DNA from 4 places in the Mycobacterium sp. ITM-2016-00316 genome. Region 1 is predicted to be linked to each of the others. Evidence: predicted binding sites of a transcription regulator. Region 1 holds the regulator's gene; each other region holds the start of a gene.
The links. The regulator LexA, encoded in region 1, represses DNA repair genes until DNA is damaged. The targets are predictions, from matches to a motif close to CGAACANNTGTTCG.
Positions count from the first base shown of each region.

Region 2: a site for LexA is predicted at 3,158-3,171, ahead of C6A86_RS00660 (HNH endonuclease signature motif containing protein). Genes of this name have one in related genera too.
Region 3: a site for LexA is predicted at 2,326-2,339, ahead of C6A86_RS00440 (DUF222 domain-containing protein). Genes of this name have one in related genera too.
Region 4: a site for LexA is predicted at 3,779-3,792, ahead of C6A86_RS07520 (HNH endonuclease signature motif containing protein). Genes of this name have one in related genera too.

Region 1 covers NZ_CP134398.1:2,419,109-2,424,824, reverse strand. Annotated here, with positions in the region: gene C6A86_RS11640 (LysM peptidoglycan-binding domain-containing protein) at 1-107, opposite strand, end outside; gene C6A86_RS11635 (MarR family winged helix-turn-helix transcriptional regulator) at 283-714, shown strand; partial or broken gene C6A86_RS11630 (organic hydroperoxide resistance protein) at 734-1,155, shown strand; gene C6A86_RS11625 (hypothetical protein) at 1,148-1,594, shown strand; gene lexA (transcriptional repressor LexA) at 1,627-2,301, shown strand; gene C6A86_RS11615 (hypothetical protein) at 2,308-4,353, opposite strand; gene C6A86_RS11610 (acyl-CoA dehydrogenase family protein) at 4,470-5,627, opposite strand.
Region 2 covers NZ_CP134398.1:136,759-142,474, forward strand. Annotated here, with positions in the region: gene C6A86_RS00655 (hypothetical protein) at 1-1,512, shown strand, start outside; gene C6A86_RS00660 (HNH endonuclease signature motif containing protein) at 1,703-3,013, opposite strand; gene C6A86_RS00665 (phosphodiester glycosidase family protein) at 3,332-4,414, opposite strand; gene C6A86_RS00670 (GlsB/YeaQ/YmgE family stress response membrane protein) at 4,604-4,882, shown strand; gene C6A86_RS00675 (gluconolaconase) at 4,897-5,716, opposite strand, start outside.
Region 3 covers NZ_CP134398.1:89,729-95,444, forward strand. Annotated here, with positions in the region: gene C6A86_RS00425 (sensor histidine kinase) at 1-98, shown strand, start outside; gene C6A86_RS00430 (alpha/beta fold hydrolase) at 141-1,043, shown strand; gene C6A86_RS00435 (acyl-CoA dehydrogenase family protein) at 1,033-2,172, opposite strand; gene C6A86_RS00440 (DUF222 domain-containing protein) at 2,344-3,738, shown strand; gene C6A86_RS00445 (DMT family transporter) at 3,760-4,632, opposite strand; gene pntB (Re/Si-specific NAD(P)(+) transhydrogenase subunit beta) at 4,637-5,716, opposite strand, start outside.
Region 4 covers NZ_CP134398.1:1,563,264-1,568,979, forward strand. Annotated here, with positions in the region: gene C6A86_RS07510 (NAD(P)/FAD-dependent oxidoreductase) at 1-699, opposite strand, end outside; gene C6A86_RS07515 (dihydrodipicolinate reductase) at 889-2,274, shown strand; gene C6A86_RS07520 (HNH endonuclease signature motif containing protein) at 2,323-3,774, opposite strand; gene C6A86_RS07525 (MFS transporter) at 3,932-5,155, shown strand; gene C6A86_RS07530 (TetR/AcrR family transcriptional regulator) at 5,267-5,716, shown strand, end outside.

The DNA.
Region 1 (5,716 bases):
ACATCGCGGGGCAACGGCCACACCTCGGCGGCCGTCGACGGCTGCGCCGCGGGGGCCGGGGCATAGGCACTGTGCCGGGTGATCGGCCGAGCTTCGAGAATTGTCATCTGACTGCCTCTCCGAGTAGGTGGCGTTCGCTTCTGTGTTCGAATGCTAGTCGATCATGTGTTCGATGAATAGAACATGTGATCGAACTGTTGCGAAACGATAGACGAGGCCACCGACAAGCGATTCGGGCCGATTTCAATTGCGCACAATTTAATTGTGCAATACGCTTGCAGCGTGCAGACCGCCCGACTCGACGACCAGTTGTGCTTCGCGCTGTACTCCGCGTCGCGGGCGGTCACGGCGGCCTACCGGCCGCTGCTGGACGAACTCGGCATCACCTACCCGCAGTACCTCGTGCTGCTGGTGCTGTGGGAGGAAGAGCACTGTTCGGTCGGGCACCTGGGCCATCGCCTGCACCTCGATTCCGGCACGCTGTCGCCGCTGCTGAAGCGGCTGGAGAACAGCGGACTGGTGGTCCGGCAGCGCGCCGCCGATGACGAACGTCGCGTCGAAGTGACCGTGACGCCCGCCGGGCGAGCATTGCAGGCGCGTGCCGCCTGCATACCCGAACGGCTGCTGCGGTCGTCGAACACCTCCGAGGGTGACCTCGCGGCGCTGCGCGACGTGCTGCGCGGACTGGTGGACCACCTGGATTCCCTGCAGTGACAACACGAAAGGACCGACCATGAAGACGCTCTACACCGCGGAGGCACTCGCCACCGGCGAGGGCCGCGACGGACACGGACGCACATCGGACGGGAAGGTCGATGTGGCACTGAGCATCCCGAAGGAAATGGGCGGCTCGGGCGCGGGCACCAACCCCGAGCAGTTGTTCGCCGTCGGATACGCCGCCTGCTTCCACTCCGCGCTGCGCCTGGTCGCGCGCCAGCAGAAGGCCGACGTCTCCGATTCCGCGGTCGGCGCCCGGGTGGTGCTCGGATCCGGCGACGACGGCGCCTTCGGCCTGGCCGTCGAGCTCAGATCACCCTGCCGAACGTGGATCACGCGACGGCACAGCAGCTCGCCGAGGCCGCCCACCGGGTCTGCCCGTACTCCAACGCCACCCGCGGCAACATCGAGGTCACCCTGACGGTGGCCGATGAGTGAGCTTCCGGCCCCACCGCCGACCACCCGGGCACGCACCATCGCGCGGCTGGCCCTTGCGGGCGCCATGATCTTCGCCGGTTTCAGTCACCTGTTCTGGGCGCGCGAGGAGTTCCAGGCCCAGGTCCCCACGTGGGTGCCGATGGACGCCGACGGCGTGGTGATGGCCTCGGGCGGTGTCGAGATCACCCTCGGCGTCGGACTGGCCCTGCTGCGGCGCGACCGTGTGCTGGTCGGCCGGCTACTCGCCGCGTTCTTCGTGCTGATCTTCCCCGGCAACATCGCGCAATTCGTCAACCACGCCGACGGTTTCGGTCTCAACAGCGATACCAGCCGGTTCGTCCGCCTGCTGTTCCAGCCCGTGCTGATCGCGTGGGCACTGTGGTCGACGGCGGTGCCGCGGGGCGCAGGCGGATCCGACACGCCTCGAACACATGTTTGATTATCTGCGCGTCGGCGACTACATTCGGCGCCATGAGCGACAGCACCGAAACCCCTGAGGCACGCTCCAGCCTGACCGAGCGTCAGCGCACCATCCTGGAGGTCATCCGCACCTCCGTGACCAGTCGCGGCTATCCACCCAGCATCCGCGAGATCGGCGATGCCGTCGGCCTGACGTCGACGTCGTCGGTGGCCCATCAGCTGCGCACCCTGGAACGCAAGGGCTACCTGCGCAGGGACCCGAACCGTCCACGCGCGGTGGATGTCCGCGGTTCCGACGAAATGGTGACCCCGGTCGTGGCCACCGATGTCACCGGCTCGGACGCCCTGCCCGAACCCACCTTCGTCCCGGTTCTCGGCAGGATCGCCGCGGGCGGGCCCATCCTGGCCGAACAGGCTGTCGAGGAGGTCTTCCCGCTCCCCCGCGAGTTGGTCGGCGAGGGGTCACTGTTCCTGCTGAAGGTGGTCGGCGAGTCCATGATCGACGCCGCCATCTGCGACGGTGACTGGGTGGTCATCCGTCAGCAGAACGTCGCCGACAACGGTGACATCGTCGCGGCGATGATCGATGGTGAAGCCACCGTCAAGACCTTCAAGCGCACCCGGGGTCAGGTGTGGCTGATGCCGCACAACCCGGCGTTCGACCCCATCGACGGTAACGACGCGGTCGTGCTCGGCAAGGTCGTCACCGTCATCCGCAAGATCTGAGGACGCTCAGTCCGCCCGGACGAATCCGTTCGTCCGGGCGAAGTCCTCACTGGCGAACCAGATCTCGGCCTCGGTATCGCGATATCCCGGGCTACCCGGAGCCCAGTACAGCCCGGTCTTGGTATCTGCCTTGATCGGATAGCCCTCCGGCGCGCGGTAGCGGTCACCGGTGGCGAGCCGCATCGAGGTCCAGCCGGCGTCCTCGGGCTCCTCGTCCTGGATCGCGGCGTGGCGGCCACTGGGAAAATCGGGCTCGTACTCGGGTACGACCATGGTCGGTGGATCGAACTGCCCCGCCGACGTCTCGGGAAGAGTTTCGATGCGCGTGGGCGCGGTGTCGACCGCATCCGGATCATGGTCGAAACTCAGCGGCTCCTCCTGCGGCGCACGCAGTTCCTCGAGCTCATCGCCCTCGACGTCGTGATCGTCGGAGCCGTACTCATCGGAGCCGTACTCGCCGGGTTCCTCGTCGTACTCGTAGTCCTCGTCACCGGATTCGTCATCGGCGGCGCCGGAATCGTTGCCGGTGCCGGTGTCGCCGGGGAGCACCGACGCCCACGGGCTCTGCGGCGTGTAGACGGCCGGTTCGGGCCGGCTGGGATAGCCGGACTCGAAGCGGTCCTCGTACCCGCCGTCGTAGCCGCGCTCGTAGGGGTCGTCGCCGAACTCGTCATCCTCGCGGGGGCGCCGGTTGCGCAGTACGGCGATGGCGACCAGCGCGATCACACCCACCAGCGGGATCAGGCCCAGCAGCCACCACCACGGCGAGGAGTACCACTTGTCGCCGCTGCCCGAGCCGCCGCCGGTGGCTCCCGGCGCGTCGGCCGGCGCCTCCGGCGCGTCCGCACCGGGGACCTCCAGGCCCGCGAGCTGAGACTGCAGGCCGGCGGGCTCGGTGCTGAAGGTGTTGGTCGCCTTGTCCCACGAGATCGACCCGCCGTTGAACTGCTGGCTGATGACGGTGCCGTTCTCGGTTTGATCGCCCTTCGGCGCACCGAGTTCACCCGTCGCCCCACCGAGCTTCTCCCAGGCCGCGTTCATCGCACCGCGCACGATCACCGCACCGAAATCGGGCGTCCAGAAGATCACCGGCTTGTCCGCGGCGGCGAAGGTCGCCACCCGGCTCTGCGGTGTCAGCCCGCCGTCGGCCTCACTGGCGGTGGGGAACCCGAGGTCCCCGGTCGGTCCGCCGACACTCTCGTATTTGGCCAGCACCTGACCGGTGACCACATTGGCCCCGGTGTCCGGGCGGTAGAAGATCTTGCCGCCGGCGTAGTTCTGCCCGACCCCGTCGGCGCCGATCGCGTACTGCGCGCCCTCCTCGGCCCCCAGCGGGCCCAGCGCACCGCCGGCGGCCCGGCGGGCGGCGGCGATGGACGAGGTGGCGTCCGAGGGGACCTCGATGGCCCCGAGCTGACCTGCCAGCTCGGGCGGCACCGTGGTGAAGGCCTTGGTCTTGCGATCCCAGGAGATCTCACCGCCGGTGAACTTCTGGGTGACGGTGTCGCCGTTGGTGGTCTCGTCTTCGCTGGGCACTCCGAGCACGCCGGCCGAACCACCGAGGGCATCCCAGGCCTGGTTGATGGCCCCGCGGACGACCCGGGCACCGGTGTCCGGGGTCCAGAAGATGACCGGCTGGTCGGGCGCGCTGAACGTGGAGTTGCGGCTGTTGGCCGCACGGCCCGGGCCCTCGTCGATCGTCGGGAAGCCCAGATCACTGTCGGCGGGGCCGCCGAGGGATTCGTACTTCTCCAGGATGGCGCCCGTGATGATGTGCGCACCGGTGTCGGGGGTGAAGAAGATCTTGCCCGACGCGAAGTTCTGCCCGAAGCCGTCCCCGGCCGGGTAGACCCCACCGTCCTTGGGGCCCAGTGGCCCTCCGTCACCGCCGCCGGTCTCCCAGGCCGCGGTGATCGCCGCGTCGGCGTCACCTTCCGGTGTCGCCGCGACCGGTGGCGCCAGCAGCACCGTGCCCGCGATCAGTGCGGCACTCACCAGCCCTGTCGCCGCCAGGCCGACAAGCCTGCCCAGCCGGGTCCGCTGCCTGGTCATTCGGTCCTCCCCGAAGTAGCGCAAAACCACACGAAAGTATCGCGTTCGTCAACTTTGCGTCAGTGGACGGCGAACTCGTGGGATATCGCGACCTGCGCCGAAACGTGTCGGGGCGCTCAGACCCCCAGGCCGCGACCGATGATCTCCTTCATGATCTCCGTCGTTCCGCCGTAGATCGTCTGGATCCGCGAGTCCAGGAACGCCCGCGCGATCGGGTATTCCCGCATATAACCGTAGCCGCCGTGCAGTTGCAGGCAGCGATCCACCAACCGCACCTGCGCCTCGGTGCTGTACCACTTGGCCATGGCGGCCTGCTCGACGGTGAGCTTGCGGTCCAGGTGCAACCGGATGAATTCGTCGACCATGATCCTGATCGCGGTCGCCTCGGTCGCCAGCTCGGCGAGCACGAACCGGCTGTTCTGGAAGCTGCCGATCGGCTTACCGAAGGCCTTGCGCTCCTTGGTGTACTGCAGGGTCTGCTCGAGGGCGGACTCCATGGCCGCGGCGGCCATCACGGCGATGCTGATGCGTTCCTGGGGCAGATTCTGCATCAGGTAGAGGAAGCCCATCCCCTCCTGGCCGAGCAGGTTCTCGACCGGAACCTTGACATCGGTGAACGAGAGTTCGGCGGTGTCCTGGGCATCGAGGCCGATCTTGTCGAGGTGGCGACCACGCTCGAAGCCCTCCATACCGCGCTCGACGACCAACAGGGAGAAGCCCTGGGCACCCTTTTCGGGATCGGTGCAGGCAACCACGATCACCAGGTCGGCGTGGATGCCGTTGGTGATGAACGTCTTCGAACCGTTGAGGATGTAGTGGTCACCGTCGCGAACCGCGCGGGCCTTGATGCCCTGCAGGTCGCTGCCGGTGCCGGGTTCGGTCATGGCGATCGCCGTGATCAATTCGCCGCTGCAGAATCCGGGCAGCCAGCGCTGCTTCTGCTCCTCGGTGCCCAGTTCGATCAGGTACGGCGCGATGACGTCGTTCTGCAGCGTGAAACCCAGGCCGCTGTGACGGCCGGCGCTGGTCTCCTCGGTGATGACGACGTTGTAGCGGAAGTCCGGATTGCCGCCGCCCCCGTACTCCTCGGGCACGGCCATCCCCAGAAAGCCCTGCTTACCGGCCTCCCGCCAGACCTCGCGGTCGACGATCTTGGCCTTCTCCCATTCCTCCTGGAACGGCGCGGCGTGGCGGTCCAGGAAGGCGCGATAGGACTCGCGGAACAGATCGTGCTCCGGCTCGAACAGCGTGCGGTCGAACTTGACGGCGCCCATGCGTGACCTCCGGTACTGGTATCAGGGTGTGTGGCGCCCAACATATACCAACCGGATGGTTGGTCGAGCGGTGCGTCCAGCGACCTAGG
Region 2 (5,716 bases), 2.3 Mb from region 1:
AACCAGCCGCGGCTCGGAGCCAATGGCGGTGGCCCGCTGGGCAGCCTCACCCTGCTGCCGATGATCTTGGCCAACAACGTCGGTCGCGCCAACGGCGGCATGCTCGCCCGGTTCTACCCGCTGTTCGAACTGCTCGGCATCGACCTGATCACCCCCGATGTCCAGGCCAGCAACGCCGGGACCGGGATCCCGATACTGGGCACCGGAATCGAGCTCGGTGCGGCGAACCTCGTCCCGATCAAGGTCGATGCCACGGTCCAGTACCAGCCCTACTCGGACTTCGCGGCGTGGCCGAATCCGTTCACACTGTTCAACAACCTGCTGGCCGGCACCATCGGAGCGTCCTACATACTGCGCGGTGTCGAGTTGGACAGCGCGCTGGACCAGATCCTCGACGAGGTCGGCGAGACCGTCAGCGATGCACTGGATCTCGGCAATCCGTTGAACATCAACATCTACCTGACACTGGCGACCAGCACGCTGCCGTTGCTGGAGCCGCTCTACCTGGCCGGCGATCTGCTGAACATGGTGAGCTTCGGGACGTTGGGCACTTTGCCGATCCGGTTGGCCAACGCGCTCGCCCCGGCCATGACAAGTCTGGTCAACTTGGGCTATACCGACGTGGTGCGCAACCCGGACGGGACCTACACCCGCACGCTGGACGACCCGGACACCGCGACACCGTTCATGTCCTTCCCGGATGTGAACTGGGGCCGGGCCATCAACGATGTGCTGACCTCACTGGCGAACGGATTCCACAAGGAGTTCATCAGCGGCAACCCGACCGCGGCGCCGCCCAACGTGCTGGAGAACCTGGGCAAGCTGATCCAGACCCTCACCAAGGGGCTGAATCTGGGCGGCCTCACCGCTGGGCTGCAGGACGGCCTCGACAACCTGGTCGCCGGTCTCACCGGACAGGCGAGTCGCCAATCCCCGAATGCGGCGCGCACCCTGGCCGCCGCGGCAGGCGATCTTCCAGACCCCGATGCCAAGCTCGTCACCCTCTCGGTGGATCCCGACGGAGAGGTCCCGACCGGTAAGCACGCCGCCAATCCGAGCGCCGCGATTCCAGAGGACTCCGGCTTGCCGCCCAAGCACGCCGCCCCCGACGATGCGGAGGCCGAGGATCCTCCTGTCGAGGCCGAAACTCCCTCGGAGGCAGAGGCTCCCGCCGAGACGCCGGCCGAACCCGAACCCGAGGCCGAGCTCGAACCCGAAGCCGAGGCCGTTCCCGACACCGAGGCCAACCCCGACGCTGAGGCCGAGGCTCCGGTGGTGAAGAAGCCGACGGTCAAGAAGAACCCGTTGGAGAACCTGGTGCGTGACATCACCAATGCGTTCACCCCCAAGAAGAAGAAGCCGGCGACCACGTCGACCGCGGGGGATACCGACGCGGACGCGAAGACGTCCGAGGCGCCGGAGACCAAGACGTCCGAAACCAAGAAGTCCGAGACCAAGAAGTCCGAGACCAAGAAGTCGGACACCAAGAAGGCGGATAAGGAAGCCGCCTAGTTGTACCTAGTCGCCTGTCACGTAGGGCATTCTCGGCGTCGTGGGGCCGTGTTCTGCGGAACGTGCAGTAGCGCAGCGTCTTACGCTCAGCCGTAGTGCCTCGCGACCGGTCCGGCGGCGCGATCTCCCGCCGGACCCGCCGCGTGGACGGTGTTCTCTGTGTAGTTGTCAAGGTGCCGTGCGGGTTTGGTTATGCGGCGGTGGGTAGGTCGGTCATGGTGCGTCGTGCGTGTGAGCGTAGGTGTTCCGGTTTCGGTTGGCCGGGGCGGTGGGGTGGGATGAACCAGGGGTGGCGGTCGGGGCCGAGGTAGACCTGCCAGCCGCCGTGGTGGATCGCGGTGTGGTGCAGTCGGCACAGCAGCACGCCGTTGTCGATGCTGGTGTGGCCTCCGCTGCTCCAGGGTTGGATGTGGTGGGCGTCGCACCAGGACACGGGTCGTCCGCAGCCCGGGTGCGCGCATCCACGGTCGCGGACCGCCAACCCTTTGCGGATGGCGGGTGTGAACAATCGTTCGGCGCGCCCGACGTCCAGTGGGGCGCCCGCACCGTCGACCGTCACCGAGGTCAGGGTGCTGTCGCACATGATGAGGTCCGCGGTGCGGGTACTGACGGGACCGCCGAACCCGAGAATGTCCACGCCTGGTGCTGCGGCGGGGCGGGTGAGGGTGACGTGCGGGAGCACGCCCCCGCTCATCGGGCGCAGGGAACTCGACAGGTAGGTGCGCATGATCTGCCCGAACGCGTCGGCGCGGCGCCGCCCGGTCGGGCGTGGGTCCGGGGACCCGTCCGGCAGCGGTATCGGCCGGCACAACGGATCCAGTGCGGTGAGCAGTTCCTCTGCCGTGAGCGCGTCGAGATCCAAGCTGGCCGCGACCCGCCCGTCGTCGGTCTGCGTCAGGGTCATGTCGTTGAGGTCGGTGTTTTCGGCGACCGGCACCGCCCCGTCGTCGAGCGGAGTGGCGGCGGTTCTTGCGATGGCGATCTCGCGGGCCTTCTTATCGACACCCGACGGGGTGGTCTCGATCATCAGCGTCGTCACGACCGCGGCCCGGTCCTCATCAGACAACGCGACCCTGCCGGACACATGCGCGAGGCCCTTGCCGACCGCGTCGGCGAACTCGATACCGACCCCACCGAGCCGCTGCAACTGCGTCAACGCCGGCAAGGTGTGCGCCGCCCGGCCCACCCGCGCCGCCCGGTACGCCGCACCCGGCGCCACACCCAGACTGGTCAGCAGATCGACCCCCGTGCGCAGGTGTCTACGCGCCGGGATCCCGGCCCGCTCCGCGGCCGCAACCGCCTGAGCGATCACATGATCGAACAGATTGCGCAAGGTCACCGCCGCCGCCAACACCGCCAACAACGGCTGCTCATCGATCACCCTTCGCGGACAGTCCAGCAGCTGAAACAGCGTGCGATCAGCGTCATCCTCGGCTGCAGGTACCGGGGTGAGGTCATCAATCAACGCATCAATGAACATGTCGAGATCAGTGGCGTCCATGTGGATACCGACTTTCACAGAAGGTGCCCCAACGGGCACGATCAGTCACAACGGTCCGCACAGCCCGAAAGGGGCCATCGAACCTCGCGGCGACCGGAGTCGCGGTCTGTGCTCACCGGGTGGTGATGGGAGCAACGTCGCATTCGAACTTGTGTTCGATGCTACGCCGAATCAAGGCCCCGCGCAAGGGAAATTTTGGGGACACGGGCGACAGTTCGTGCGGTCTTGGTGACGGTCTCGACATTCTCGGTCTTGTCGAATCGGGCCGGAACCGTTCCTGCACCACACTATTCGTGCCGAGTAGGCCGGTTCGAGTGTCTAGTTGAAGGCCAACCAGCTGGGTAGCGCGCGTTCCCGCGAATCGCAGAGCACCTGCAACGTGTCGCACGACCCCTTGGGTACGCCCGCACCCGCCCACATGCCGCCGGTGTCGCGACGCAGCACGATTGCCGAGGATCCGCCGCCGTCGAGCAGCAGAGCGGTGTCACTTCCCAAGCCGCGGAACAGGTCCTGTATCTGATCGGGTGTGTAGCTGCCGCCCTGGAACACGTACATCTCGTCGCGGTCGCGGGCATAGGCCAATGCGGTGCGCGCCGCTGAAGGGCCCGGATCGTTCATCTGTCCGGTGTCGCCCGGGGCGAGCAACCCGAGACCGCTGACCGCGACGAAACGGGTGCCCTTGTTCATCAGATCGGAGATCACCGGGCCGGCCGCATCGAAGTCGTCGCCTGAGCGCGGCGTCACCACGAACGGTGCCCCCGCGACCGGCAGAATCATGGTGGACAGCGGGGTCCAGACCTCGTCACCCCCGGACAGACCCTGTTTACCGGCGTAGGCCACGGTTCCGGTGAGCGGCACGTTCACTCGGCCCAGCCCGCGGGTGTTGTCGACGTAGGGGCCCAGCGGTGAGCTGCAGCCGGTCGTCTTCCAGGATCCGCGCTGCTGGCCGCGGATGTCGAAGAAGTTGGCATTGATGGCAATGGTGGGCTGCCCCAACGCCTGCCACGCGGCGATCGGGGTGTAGATCTCCGAGGCCTGCACCAGTCCGTCCCCGGTGCGGGCGCCCGGGGTGCGTTCGCACCGGGACTGATAGCCGTTGTGGGTGTCCACCAGCAGCCTCGGTGCCAGCCGCTGCGAGGCGGATTTGATGATCATCAGGTGGCCACCGCCGCCGCCCTCGTACCAGTTGCCTGCCGCGTTGAGCATCGGTGTCGGATTGCCGCCGCCGAAGTTGTACACCAGGTAGGAGCCGCGGGTGTTGGCGATGGCGGTCGCCAGCAATGTCCGGCCGTCGGCGGCAGCCGCGATCGGTGCGCCCGTGGTCGTCGACAGCGCCGCGGTGACCGTCAGCGTCGCGATACCGGCGGCGAGGCGCCGGAGACGGGCGACAACGGTCGGCACGGCGATCCCTTCAGAAAACAGAGCCTGCAGTGGTGTGGACAGCGAACACAATCAATCACACCAGCAACACTGTCAACTTGCGTCACAACATCGTCACAGTTGAGCATCGGGTTATCGGCTTGAAGCCCAGCGGAATCGGGTAATACAGCCGAGTCCAGGCAAAACCACTGGCCAATCTGAGGAGCAGCAATGATCGGAACCATCATCAGCGCACTATTCGTCGGTCTGATCGTCGGCGTGTTGGCGCGGTTGATCATGCCCGGCAAACAAAGCATTGGCGTGATCATGACAATCCTGCTGGGTGCCGTCGGCTCGGTGGTGGGTAGTTGGCTGACATTCCAACTCGGCTACGCGAACGAAAACGGAGGCTGGGCCGTCATCCCGTTCCTGGCCGGTGTCGTGGTGGCCGTCGTGCTGATCGCGATCTATGTCGGGGTCACCGGCCGTAAAGGCACGACGGTCCGCTAGCGCCCTGCGCGGGGCTATCCCGGCGGCGCAAGCCGGTACACCGCATCGGCGTAGTCGTCGGTGACGTACACCGCGCCGTCGGGACCGGTCACGGCGGCAACCGGTCTGCCCCAACGACTTCCGTCGGGCGCCTGAAATCCGCCGACCAGGGTCTGCTGATCGCCGAGAACGCCGTCACGCCACTCGAAGAACGACACCTCGGGCTCCTGCGGGTTCTGTCGATTCCATGATCCGTGCACGCCGATCAGTGCGCCGCTGGCGTAGGGCGCAGGAAGGCGGCCGTCGGTGAAGCTCATCCCCAGCGGCGCCGAGTGGGCGCCCAGGCTCTGCTCCACTCGGGGCAGCGCAGCGCAGTCCATGGCCTCGCCGTCGGCATTGGTCTGGACGTCGCGGATCAGCTCGAGATCGGCCGAGCCGCCGTCGGGGTTGCAATAGGGCCAGCCGAGTTCGCGTCCGGGCGTCAGCCGGGCGACCGATTCGGGCGGATGGTCGTCGACGTAGCCGGGATCGACCGCACCCGTCCTCGGGTCCGCCACATTGTCGCGATTGTTCACTGCCGTCCACACTGCACCGTCGGGTGCGATGGCCAGGCCCGTGCCGTTGCGGACCCCGGTCGCGAACGGCTCCATCGCACCGCCGTCGGCGGGGACACGCATGATGGTCGCGCGCGGCGGGGTCGCCGTGCGGTCTTCCTCGGAGATGTTGCCGGTGGACCCGATGGAGAAGTACACGTCGCCGTCGGCGCCGACGGCGACGCTCTTCAGGGCGTGCGAGTAGGCGCCCCGCAGCTCGGGGCTGCGGGCATCGGGCAGGCCGTCGGCCACGGTGCGGCGG
Region 3 (5,716 bases), 2.3 Mb from region 1:
CGCTGCTGGCGCGTTTCGAGGCGGTGGGCGGTGCGCTGGACATCGACTCGATGTCCAGTCGCGGCACCGTCATCACGGTGACCTCACCGCCGGAGTAATTCCCTCGCGCCGGAAAGTAGGGTGACAGTAGCGTTCCACGGATGAAACTCCGGATCGCCCTCGTGGCCGTCGCCGCAGTCGTGGTCGCGGCGCTGGTGAACGCATGTGTGGTGACCGGTGCGACGCGCGCCGCCGAATCGTTCGCCGGTGGGCATGTGCTGGAGCTCGACGGCCCTGACCTCAACGTCCGCGAGTACGGGCCGCCCGGTGAGCGCGCCATCGTGCTGCTGCACGGATACTCGGCCTCCATCGAGTGGTGGGAGGCGGTGGCGCCGCGGTTGGCGCATGACCGGCGGGTCGTTGCCATCGATCTCGTCGGGCACGGCGGTTCGGAGGCGCCGAGCGAGCCGAAACATTTTCAGGCCGCCGGGCAGGCACGCGCGGTGCGGAATGCGTTGTCGGCCTTGGGTATCAGGCAGGCGGTGCTGATCGGGCATTCGATGGGCGGAACCGTCGCATCGGTGTTGGCGGGCACCCATCCCGACATGGTGGAGCGGGTGGTGGTCTCGGATACGCCCGCCGCCGGCGATCTGGTGTCCATGCCGCTGCTGGGAAAGATGGTGTGCTGGCCGGTGATCGGTCCCGCGATGGATCAGTTCCGTCGGGTGCCGGCGATCACCGAGGGCTCGTTGCAAACCGGCTTTGCCGCGGACTATCCGGTGCCGCAGTTCGCATACCGGTCATTGGAACGGCTCACCTACCGGGGTGTCTGCGATTCCAAGAGTGGCGCGCCCCCTTCGGTCGCGGACATGCTGACCGATCTGGGCAAGCCGGTGCTGGTCGTCTGGGGTGAGACTGACGCGCTCACGCCGACGGACCCCAATGTCACGCGGTACTCCGCGGCGGGTCTGACCCCGCGCATCATCGCCGGTGCGGGGCATAGTCCAATGGTGGAGAAGCCCGATGAGTTCCTCTCGGCGATCGGCGAATTCGTCAGAGGGTGAGTCCGCGGGCGATGACCAAGCGTTGAATCTGATTGGTGCCCTCGAAAATCTGCGTGATCTTGGCTTCCCGCATGTACCGCTCGGCGCGGAAGTCACGGGTGTAGCCGACTCCGCCGAGCACCTGGACAGCATCGGTGGTGACTTTCATGGCGGCGTCGGTGGCGACCAGTTTCGCGACGCTGGCCTGCGCCGAATACGGCAGCCCCAGGTCCCGTCGGCGGGCCGCATCCAGGTACGTCGCGCGGGCGCTGATCACCGCGGCCGCCATATCGGCCAGCAGGAATCCCAGCCCCTGATGATCGATGATCTTGCGGCCGAACGTGGTTCGCTCATTGGCGTAGCGGGTCGCGTCGTCGAGGGCGGCCTGGGCGATGCCGACGGCGACCGCCGCGATGCCCAGTCGTCCCGAGTCCAGGGCGGAGAAGGCGATCGAAAGGCCTTGTCCCTCAACGCCGATCAGCCGGTCGGCGTCGATGCGGGCATTGTCGTAGAACGCTGCGGTGGTGGGCACTGCGTGCAGGCCCATCTTCTCCTCGGGCTTGCCGAAGGTCAGACCGTCCAGGTCGCCGGGTACCAGGAAGCAACTGATTCCCTTGGAGCCTTCACCGGTGCGTGCGAACAGTGTGTAGAAGTCCGCGACGCCCCCGTGGGTGATCCAGGATTTCGATCCGTTCAGCACATAGCCGTCGCCATCGGGGACGGCCGCGCACCGCAGCGCCGCCGCATCGGAACCGGCCTGTGGTTCCGAGAGGCTGTACGCGCCGATCTGATCACCGGCGAGCATCCCCGGCAGCCAGCGCCGCCTCTGCTCATCGGTGCCGAAGGCCAGCAGCGGATGCGAGGACAGGCTGTGCACGCTGACCGCGACCGCGACGGCCGCCCACCGCGCCGCGATCTCCTCGAGCACCTGCAGGTACACCTCGAAGGGCTGGCCTCCGCCGCCCCACTCCTCGGGCTGGGGCAGGCTCAGCAGCCCGGCCGCACCGAGTTGCGCGAACACCCCGTCGGGATAGGTTTCGGCCTTCTCGTGGGCGTCGACGATGGGGTCGAGCAGCTTGTCGGCGATATCGCGGGTGAGCGCGATGAGTTCTTTCGCCTCGTCGGACGGGAGCAGGCGGTCGACGGGCACGGCAGTCACCTCTCGGAAAACGGTACTCAGATCGATCGAACAGTACCATCCAGAGAGTACTGGAAGTTGGCGCTCAGTACTATTTAGGAATGTCCGACCTGCTGGGGGCGGTTCTGGGCGTCAGGCGAACGCGTGTCAGGACTTGTCGGTGACCGAATGTATGTTCGAAGTATGAAGGCGGCGACGGAGGCGGTGACGGCACTGGACGCCGCACGCGAGCAGCTGCGCGCCGAACGCACCGCGGTGGCCGCGAAGATACTGGCCGCGGGCACCTTCGCGGTCGCCCGGATGGCGGAGCTGGGCAATGCGTTCGAGGACCTGATCGTCGATGACTGGGAGCTGGTCGCCGCCGAACTCGGCGCCGAACTCGGGCTCAGCCGCGGCCGCGCTTGCACCATGATCACCCAGGGCCGCACCCTGCTCGCCCACCTGCCCCGCTTCGCTGAGGTCTTCGCCACCGGTGTGGTGGATCTACGGGTGCTGCGGATCATCCTGCACCGCACCGGGCTGATCACCGACCCCGACATCATGTCCGTCATCGACGCCCTGCTCGCCAAGGCGGCGCCCTCGTGGAACGGGCTCTCCGATGACCGCGTCTCCGAACTCGTCGATTGGATGGTCATCGACGTCGATCCCGATGCGGTGCGCCGGGCCCGGGAATCCCGGCGTGCCCGCAGCATCACGGTGGAGCCGTGCGGTGACGGGCTGGTCGAGATCTACGGCCGCCTCGATGCCACCGCCGGTGCGGTGCTCGATCAGCGCCTCGATGACCTGGTCCGCACGGTGTGCCCGGATGATCCACGCACGACCGCCGAACGCCGCGCCGATGCTGTCGAGCCCCTCGCCCTGGGCGCGACCAGCTTGCCGTGTTTGTGCGGGAAGCAGGAATGCCCGGCTGCCGGCAACGAGGCTCCCCACGGGCACATCGTCCTCCATCTGCACGGCGACCGGGACACTGTCGAGGGCAGCTCGGACCACCCCGCGCTACTGCCCGGCTATGGACCGGTCCCCGCCGAAAAGGTCCGCGAGATGAGACCGCGCGCCACGATCCGGCCCGTACCTGAGGTAGCCGATCTGGGGGCCGAGCGCGGCTACCAACCGTCCCGCGCGCTCACCGAGTTCATCGGCTGCCGGGATCTGACCTGCCGCTGGCCCGGGTGCAATGTCCCGGTCACGCGCTGCGATATCGACCATACGACCCCGTGGCCCTACGGCCCGACACATCCGTCGAACACGAAGCTGTATTGCCGGATTCATCACCTAATCAAGACGTTTCACTCCGGACCGGGTGGCTGGAACGACCAGCAGCACGCCGATGGCACGATCACGATCACCGCCCCCAACGGCCGTATGTACACCACCACACCAGGCGGGACGCTGTTCTTCCCGCAGATCGCGCAGCCGACCGCAGCCCTCGTGTTGCCACCGGCCCCACCTCCCGGCACGCACCGAGTATTCGCCGCTCCCAAGCGAAAACGCACCCGGGCGCAGAACCGGGCATACCGAATAGCCCATGAACGTGGGCTCAACCGCGCCCACTACGAAGCGAACCCACCGCCCTTTTAGGTGTGCGGGCGACGGGTGACACTAGCCGCCGACCGGCCCCGTTACCGCGTCCTGCCCACCCGCGCTGATCACCAGAGCAGCCATCACCAGCGCAATGCCCGCCACCTCGGCCGCCGCCGGAATCTGGTGCAGCAGCAGGGCGCCGACCACGGCCGCGGTGGCCGGTAGCAACGCCAGCAGCAGCGCGAACCGTGCTCGGCCCACCCGGGTGAGCACCACCTGATCGAGCGCATATGGCACCGCGGTGGACAGCACGCCGACACCGAGACCTAACAGCCAGGTGCGTGGCTCGGCGAACACGGCCGCGTCCTCGAGCAGTTGGCCGCTCACCAGAGGTGCGGCCAGCACCGCCGCGGCCACCGCCATCCCGACCGCCAGCGAGTCCAGCCCGCCGCCCGCGTCGGCCACCCGCTTGCCGAGCAGGATGTAGCCGGCCCACAGCGCGGCGGCGACGAGCGCGAAGATGATGCCCAGTGTGTCGGCCCCGGTCTGGACCCCGGCCAGCAATGCGACGCCGGCGGCCACCAGCACCACCGCCAGCACGTCACGCGCGCGTCGCGAACCCAGCGTCGCGACCGCCACCGGCCCCAAAAACTCGATGGCGACGGCGGTGCCGAGCGGGATCCGGGCGATCGACTCGAAGAAGGCGACGTTCATGCCGACCGTCACGATGCCGAACCCACCGGCCACCGCGATACCGCGGCGCGTCCAGGCCCGCCGCCACGGCCGACGCCAGGCGATGAGCACCAGTGCGGCCGCCGCCGCGCGCAGCCAGGCGACCGCCGCGGGATCGGTCGTCTCGAACAGGAACACCCCGACCGCGGCACCGATGTACTGCGAGATCGCACCGACGACGAAGAACGCGGGCACCGACCAGGCGGGCACCCGCGTCACGGCATCACAGCGCGGCGTTGATCGCGTCCACCCGGTCCTTGGCGTCACCGAAGAGCATCTGGGTGTTGTCGCGGAAGAACAGTGGGTTCTGCACGCCCGCATAGCCCGAGGCCATGGAGCGTTTGAAGACGATGACGTTGTCGGCGTTCCACACTGTGAGCACCGGCATACCGGCGATCGGGCTGGAGGGGTCCTCGGAGGCCGCCGGGTTGACGGTGTCGTTGGCGCCGATGACGAGCACGACGCTGGTGCCGTCGAAGTCGTCGTTGATCTCGTCCATTTCCAGCACGATGTCGTAGGGCACCTTGGCCTCGGCCAGCAGCACGTTCATGTGGCCGGGCAGCCGGCCCGCGACGGGGTGGATGCCGAAGCGGACGTTGACACCGCGCTCGCGCAGCTTGCGGGTCAGATCGGCCACCCCGTACTGGGCCTGCGCCACGGCCATCCCGTAGCCGGGGGTGATGATCACCGAGGACGCCGAGGACAGCAGCTCGGCGGCGGCATCGGCGGTGATCTCGCGGTGCTCGCCGTAGTCCTTGTCCTCCGCCGGGCCGGCCTCGATGCCGAATCCGCCGGCGATGACCGAGATGAAGGAGCGGTTCATGGCCTTGCACATGATGTAGGACAGGTAGGCGCCCGAGGAGCCGACGAGTGCGCCGGTGACGATCAGCAGGTTGTTGCCCAGCAGGAAACCCGCCGCGGCCGCGGCCCAGCCCGAGTAGCTGTTGAGCATCGACACCACCACGGGCATATCGCCGCCGCCGATGGAGGCGACCAGATGCCAGCCCAGCAGCAGGGCCAGCACGGTGACCGCGATCAGCAGCCACAGGCTGGGGTCGATCACGAACCAGACGGTGAGCGCGGCGAATGCCACCAGCGACCCCAGGTTGAGGACGTTCTTGCCGGGCAGCATAAGCGGTGCGGACTTCATCCGGGCCGACAGCTTGAGGTTGGCCACGATCGACCCGGTGAAGGTCACCGCGCCGATGAAGACGCCGATGAACACCTCGGCGGAATGGATGCCCAGCATGCCCTGCTCGGACATCGCGATGGCGTCCGGTCCTTCGGGGTGCGCCTCGATGTG
Region 4 (5,716 bases), 860 kb from region 1:
CCCGCCGGTCTCGTCGCCGCCGGTGTAGCGGTAGTCCCAGCGGCTGGTGTGGAAGGTATGCCCCCGGAACTCGTTGATGCCGGGGATGCCCGGCAGCTTCGGTCGGGTCAGCGATCCGGGGGAGACGGCGACCAGATTCGCGGTGAGACGGTCCTTGCGATCCGTCTCGACGACCCAGTGCTGGGCGTCGTCGTCCCAGGCCATGTTGGTGACGGTGGTCTGCAGCAGGGCGTTTCGGTACAGCCCGTAGTGGCGGGCGATGGCCTGCAGGTGCTCCCGGATTTCCGGTCCGTGGGCGTAGCGCTCGGTGGGGATGTAGTTCAGCTCTTCCAGGAGCGGCAGGTAGATGTAGGACTCGATATCGCACTGGGCGCCGGGATAGCGGTTCCAGTACCAGGTGCCGCCGAAGTCGCCGGCGGTGTCCACCACCCGGATATCGGTGATGCCGGCCTCCTGTAGCCGCGCCGCGGCGATCAGGCTGCCCAGCCCGCCACCGATGATCAGCACCTGGGTGTGATCGCTGACGGGTTCGCGTTCGGTGCGCTCGGTGTACGGGTCGTCGGCGTAGTGCGAGAAATCCGCGGTGACCTCGACGAACTGGTCGACGCCGTCGGCGCGCAGGCGCTTGTCGCGTTCGGCGGCGTACTTGGCGCGCACCCAGTCAGCGTCGTAGACCGCGGGTTGGGGACCCAGTGACATGTCGTGGCTCCATCCATCTCGCTGGACGGCATGTCCAGTGAATGTACTTGGCGACATGTTTACAGAGAATGAGTCTTCTGTAAAGGACTATGCGCCGAAGAGGATGTATGTAGGCTCCGTGTGACGTGCCGCCTGCAGTGGCCATGCCGCCCTACCTGATCGCCTCCGCGCTAGACCCTGGAGTGCTCCGTGACAGACGCCCCGATTCGCCTGGTGCAGTGGACCACCGGAAACATCTCGCGTGAGGCGGTCCGGGGCATTCTCGAACGCCCCGGGCTGGAGCTGGTCGGCGTATTCGCCTACAGCGCTGACAAGGTGGGTAAGGACCTCGGCGAGCTGTGCGGGCTCGACCGCAGACTTGGTATCTCGGCTACCAATGACATCGGCGAGATCCTCGCGCTGAAGCCAGACTGCGTTGTCTATATGCCGTTGCATCCCGACATCGACCATCTGGAGACGCTGCTTCGTGCTGGCATCAATGTCGCGACGACTGCACACTTCATGACCGGCCGTGCGTATGGCGAGGAGAGTCGTGCGCGGATCGAGGCCGCCGCCGTCGAAGGTGGTGTCAGTATGTTCGGCAGTGGCGTGAACCCGGGCTACGTGCAGTATTTGGCGTCGATCGCGACCAACGTGTGCCGTACCGCCAACTACGTGAGCATTGTGGAGTCTTTCGACATCGGGCCCTGGGCCGGGGACGCGAACCAGGACGAGCTGGGCTGGGGGCGTCCGGCGGGTGACGCGAACCACGAAGCAGACATCGAGCACGCCACCATCCCGTTCGGCGACACCTGCGAGGCGCTGGCCGACCTGCTTGGCCTCGCCCTCGACGGCATTCGGTGCGATGTCGAGTTCGCCTACGCAGCAGAAGATCTCGATATCCCCGGACGTGATGTTCGCGCAGGTACCGTTGCCGGCATCTACGCGCGCTGGATCGGCTCGGTCAGTGGGTTGGACGTTGTCGAGACCGCCGTGAAGTGGACGATCACCCCCCACCTCACCCCGGCTTGGGACATCGCAATGGCCTACGAGATCGAGATCCGCGGCCACCCGAACGTCACCCTGCGAGCCGGAGTGCTGCCGGAATTCGGCTCGATGACCATGGACGAGATGGTCGGCATCGGCTCGGTCATCACGGCCATGCCGGTCGTCAACGCCATTCCGGCCGTCGTGGCTGCGCGGCCAGGCATCGTCGGTTACTCCGACCTTCCCGCCGTGGGAACCCAATTGGTGCCCGCGCCCCCGCCCGTGCCGGCGGCTGAGGTCCCCCCACCCTCGCATCCGCACTTCACACGTCAGTCAACCCTGCAGGAACTCGCCGCGTCACGAATCGGGCGGCTGCTCAACCGCGTCGTCGCCCGGCAGGCCAGGAAGACGGCCACCAATGACCGCGAGGTCGCGATGTTCGTCGGCATGGCCGCATACCAGAGTGTTGCGCAAATGGTCTCGATGAGCGACGGCAAGATGTCCTGGGCGGTCGCGGACTCGATCATCGACCTGGCGAACGGTCAACCCCATCGAATTGCCGTGCGGGCCATAGCCGCGGTCCGGAAACGATGGCAAGCACCCGGATAGATGATCCGGAGCTGTACCGCGCGCGTTGCGCGGGTTGGGCGCTTTGTTCTAGGGAGGCGGGTCGTCTTCTCGGGGTGCGAGGAGGCGTTCGGGGTGATGCAGGTTGTTGAGATGGGCTCGGCCAGTGGTGGGGTCGATCCATTCGAAGCGGCCGTCGGGGCGGCGTCGGGTGCTCCAGCCGGTGTCTTCGATCATCTGGTTTGCGGGGCCGCAGGCCAGTGTGAGGTCGTCGATGTTGGTCTGTCCGCCGTGTTTCCAGTCTTTGTGGCCGTGGTGGGCCTGGGTGTCGTAGAACGCGGCGTCGCAGCCGGGGCAGGTGCAGCCGCGTTCACGGCCGAACAGTGCGAGTTTCTGGGCTCCGGTGGCGCAGCGTTGGGCGCGGCCGAGGTGCAGGGCCATGGAGGTGTGGCCGTCGAAGACGGCGAGGTAGTGGTAAGCCCCGGCGGCGGCCATCGCGATCAGATCGCGCATGGGGAGCACGGACCCGCCGCCGGTGACGGCGTATCCGGCGCCGGCGTGGAGTTCTTGCAGGGTCGTGGTGATCACCACGGTGGTGGGTAGTCCGTTGAGTCGGCCCAGGGTCTGGGAGCGCAGCAGCAGGTCGAAGGCGGCTTCGACGGCGTCGTGAAGGTAGTGGGCCTTGCTGCGCCACTGGGCATCCAACAGCGGCGGGCGCGGGTCCTCGTGGTGCGGAGGAGACGGATTGTCCTCACTGGCAGGCTGTTCGAGTTCGGGGTGCGGTTCCGGCTCGGGTTCGTCAAACAGTGGCGGTTGCGCTTCTGTGGGCCCGGGTTCGGGTGCGGGGTGGCGGCCGCGTTCGGAGAATTTGGCAAGGATGGGTTCGATCATGGCGCGCAATTTCGGGGTGACCCACCCCGATAGGTAGCTCAGGCCGTCGGGTTGTTGAGAGCCCAGGTGCAGGCCGGCTTTGCGTGCGGCGGCGTCGGCAGGTTCCTCGCCGTCGGGGTGCAGCAGGGCCAGCAGGTGGATCGCCAGGACGGTCAACGAGTGCGGGTCCAGGTCGGCGGCGGCCGTGACCAGCGACTGCTCGGCGTGGGAGCGGGTGATCGGGTCGACGGTGGCGGGCAATGCGTTGAAGAACTTGCGGATCACCTCAAGATGTTCCTCGCCGAAAGCGCCGCGCGACAGCGCGGCGGCGGTGTGTTCCCACTCGGGCGCCATGTCTTGGCCCTGCAGTGTTCGCCGCGGTGCCAGTTGGGCGGCGCGGGTGAGGAGTTTGTGGGCGCGGCCCTTGCTCATCCGGGTGCGCAGTGTGAGCAGTTTCGTCCAGGAGGTCGCGCCCAACTCGGCGGGAGTGGCTTCGCGTTGCAGACGGGCCAGGATCGCGTACTGGAGCATCGGGACTCGTTGCGTGGTGGTCTCGACGTCGGCGAACGCGGTGAGCAGGTCCCGGTGTGAGCAGGCATCGACGTCGGCGGTCAGCAGCGCGTCCACACTCGCGGTGTAGGCGCTGACCGCAGCGGCCAGGTCCGATGTCATATATCGAACATACGTGCTACCACCGACAATTCCGGCTGCCGCGTGACTGGTGAAACCAAAGGGGCAGAATATGTTTCACGTCAACGCCACCGGTGTCGCGCTCCAAGGGCGCCCCCTATATAGTGGACATCATGTTCAGTAAATGCCGGGCCGTGTGATGACCGCGCCCGCCAAGGAGACCTCAGCCGACCGTGTCGGCTCAGGCGGCGCCCGGCAGTGGCTGGCCGTCGCGTCGGCGACGTTCGCGATCGCATGGGGCGGTAACGAATTCACTCCGCTACTGGTGATGTACCGCGCCCAAGGCGGCTTCTCCGCGGTCACCGTCGATCTACTGCTTTTCGCGTATGTCCTCGGAATCGTGCCCGGCCTGCTCGTGGGTGGCCCGCTGTCGGATCGCTTCGGGCGTCGCCCGCTGATGCTTCCTGCACCGGTACTCGCCGCGGTGGGTTCGCTGATCTTGGCGGGCGGTGCGGAATCCGCTGTGGTGCTCGGTGTGGGTCGGGTGTTCAGCGGACTGGCACTTGGTCTTGTGATGGCCGTCGGCGGCAGTTGGATCAAGGAACTATCAGGCGCTCCGGGGGAGCATGGAAACGCCGGCGCCCGGCGCGCCGCAATGAGTCTGACAGCGGGTTTCGGCCTCGGCGCCGGTGTTGCGGGCACGCTCGCCGAATGGGGACCCGCGCCCACAGTGCTGCCGTACGCGATCAACGCGGTGATGGCGCTGGCCGCAGCGGTTGTTCTTCTCGGTGTTCCCGAGTCGCGTGTCCGCAGCACCTCGGCCCGCCCGTGGTGGACCGACCTTGTTGTGCAGGGGGCCTCGCACCGACGTTTCCTGTTCGTGGTCGTGCCGCTCGCCCCGTGGGTCTTCGGTGCAGGCGCTTCGGCGTACGCAGTACTTCCTGCGTTGATGTCAGAACGTGCCGCCGCGGCACCCATCGCGTTCTCTGCTCTGCTGTGCGTCGTCGCTCTGGGTGTGGGATTCACGGCTCAGCACATTGGCCGCAACCTCGTCACGGCCGGCCGCGCCGGCGGTGTGGTCGCTGCGCTGGGCCTGGTCATCGTGGGTATGGGTCTTGCCGGGTGGGCTGCCACGGTACTGACGATGTGGGCGGCGCTCGTCGCGGCCGCCGTGCTCGGCGCTGGATATGGAATGGCTCTGCTTGCCGGTCTTCAGGAGATCCAGCGCATCGCGGGACCTGACGACCTGGCGGGCCTGACCGCGGTGTTCTACTGCTTAAGCTATCTCGGGTTTGCGGTCCCCGCGGCGCTCGCGTTCCTGTCGCGATCACTGAGCTATCCGGTGATGTTCGGGTTCGGGGCAGTCGCCGCCGCGGTATGTCTGGTCATCGCGTTGGCAGGATCCGAGCGGGCGCTGCAATAGGCTGGGAGAATGGCTTGCGGTCCTGACACGGCGCGTGGCGGCGCTCAACGGGGTCGACCGCGTAGCGAAGCTGCCCGCCACGCAGTCCTCACAGCCGCCGCGGAGTTGGCATTGGCCGGGGGGCCCGCGGCCGCGACGATCGAGGCCATCGCCAAGCGCGCGGAAGTGAGCCGCACGACGATCTACAAGTGGTGGCCGTCGGCGGCGGCAATCGTGTTGGAGGGTCTGCTCGATTCGGTGCGCGAATCCATCACGCGCCCGACAGGCAGCACGTCGGTCGGGGCGGTCGTCCATCACGTCAGTGCTCTATTCGGCATCCTCGCCGATCCGTCCGTCGGGCCGCTGCTGCGCAACGTCATTGCGGCGTCTGGATTCGATCCCGCGATCGAGCGGGCACTGCGTGACCAGTGGATCACCCCGCGTCGCGCAGCCGTCGCCGACACCCTGCGCGGTGCCGTCAGCAGCGGGGAGTTACCTGCCGACGTTGACATCGAGGTCGCCGTGGACGCTCTTGTGTCCCCGCCCTACTACCGGTTGATGTTCGGGATGCCGCCACTGGAC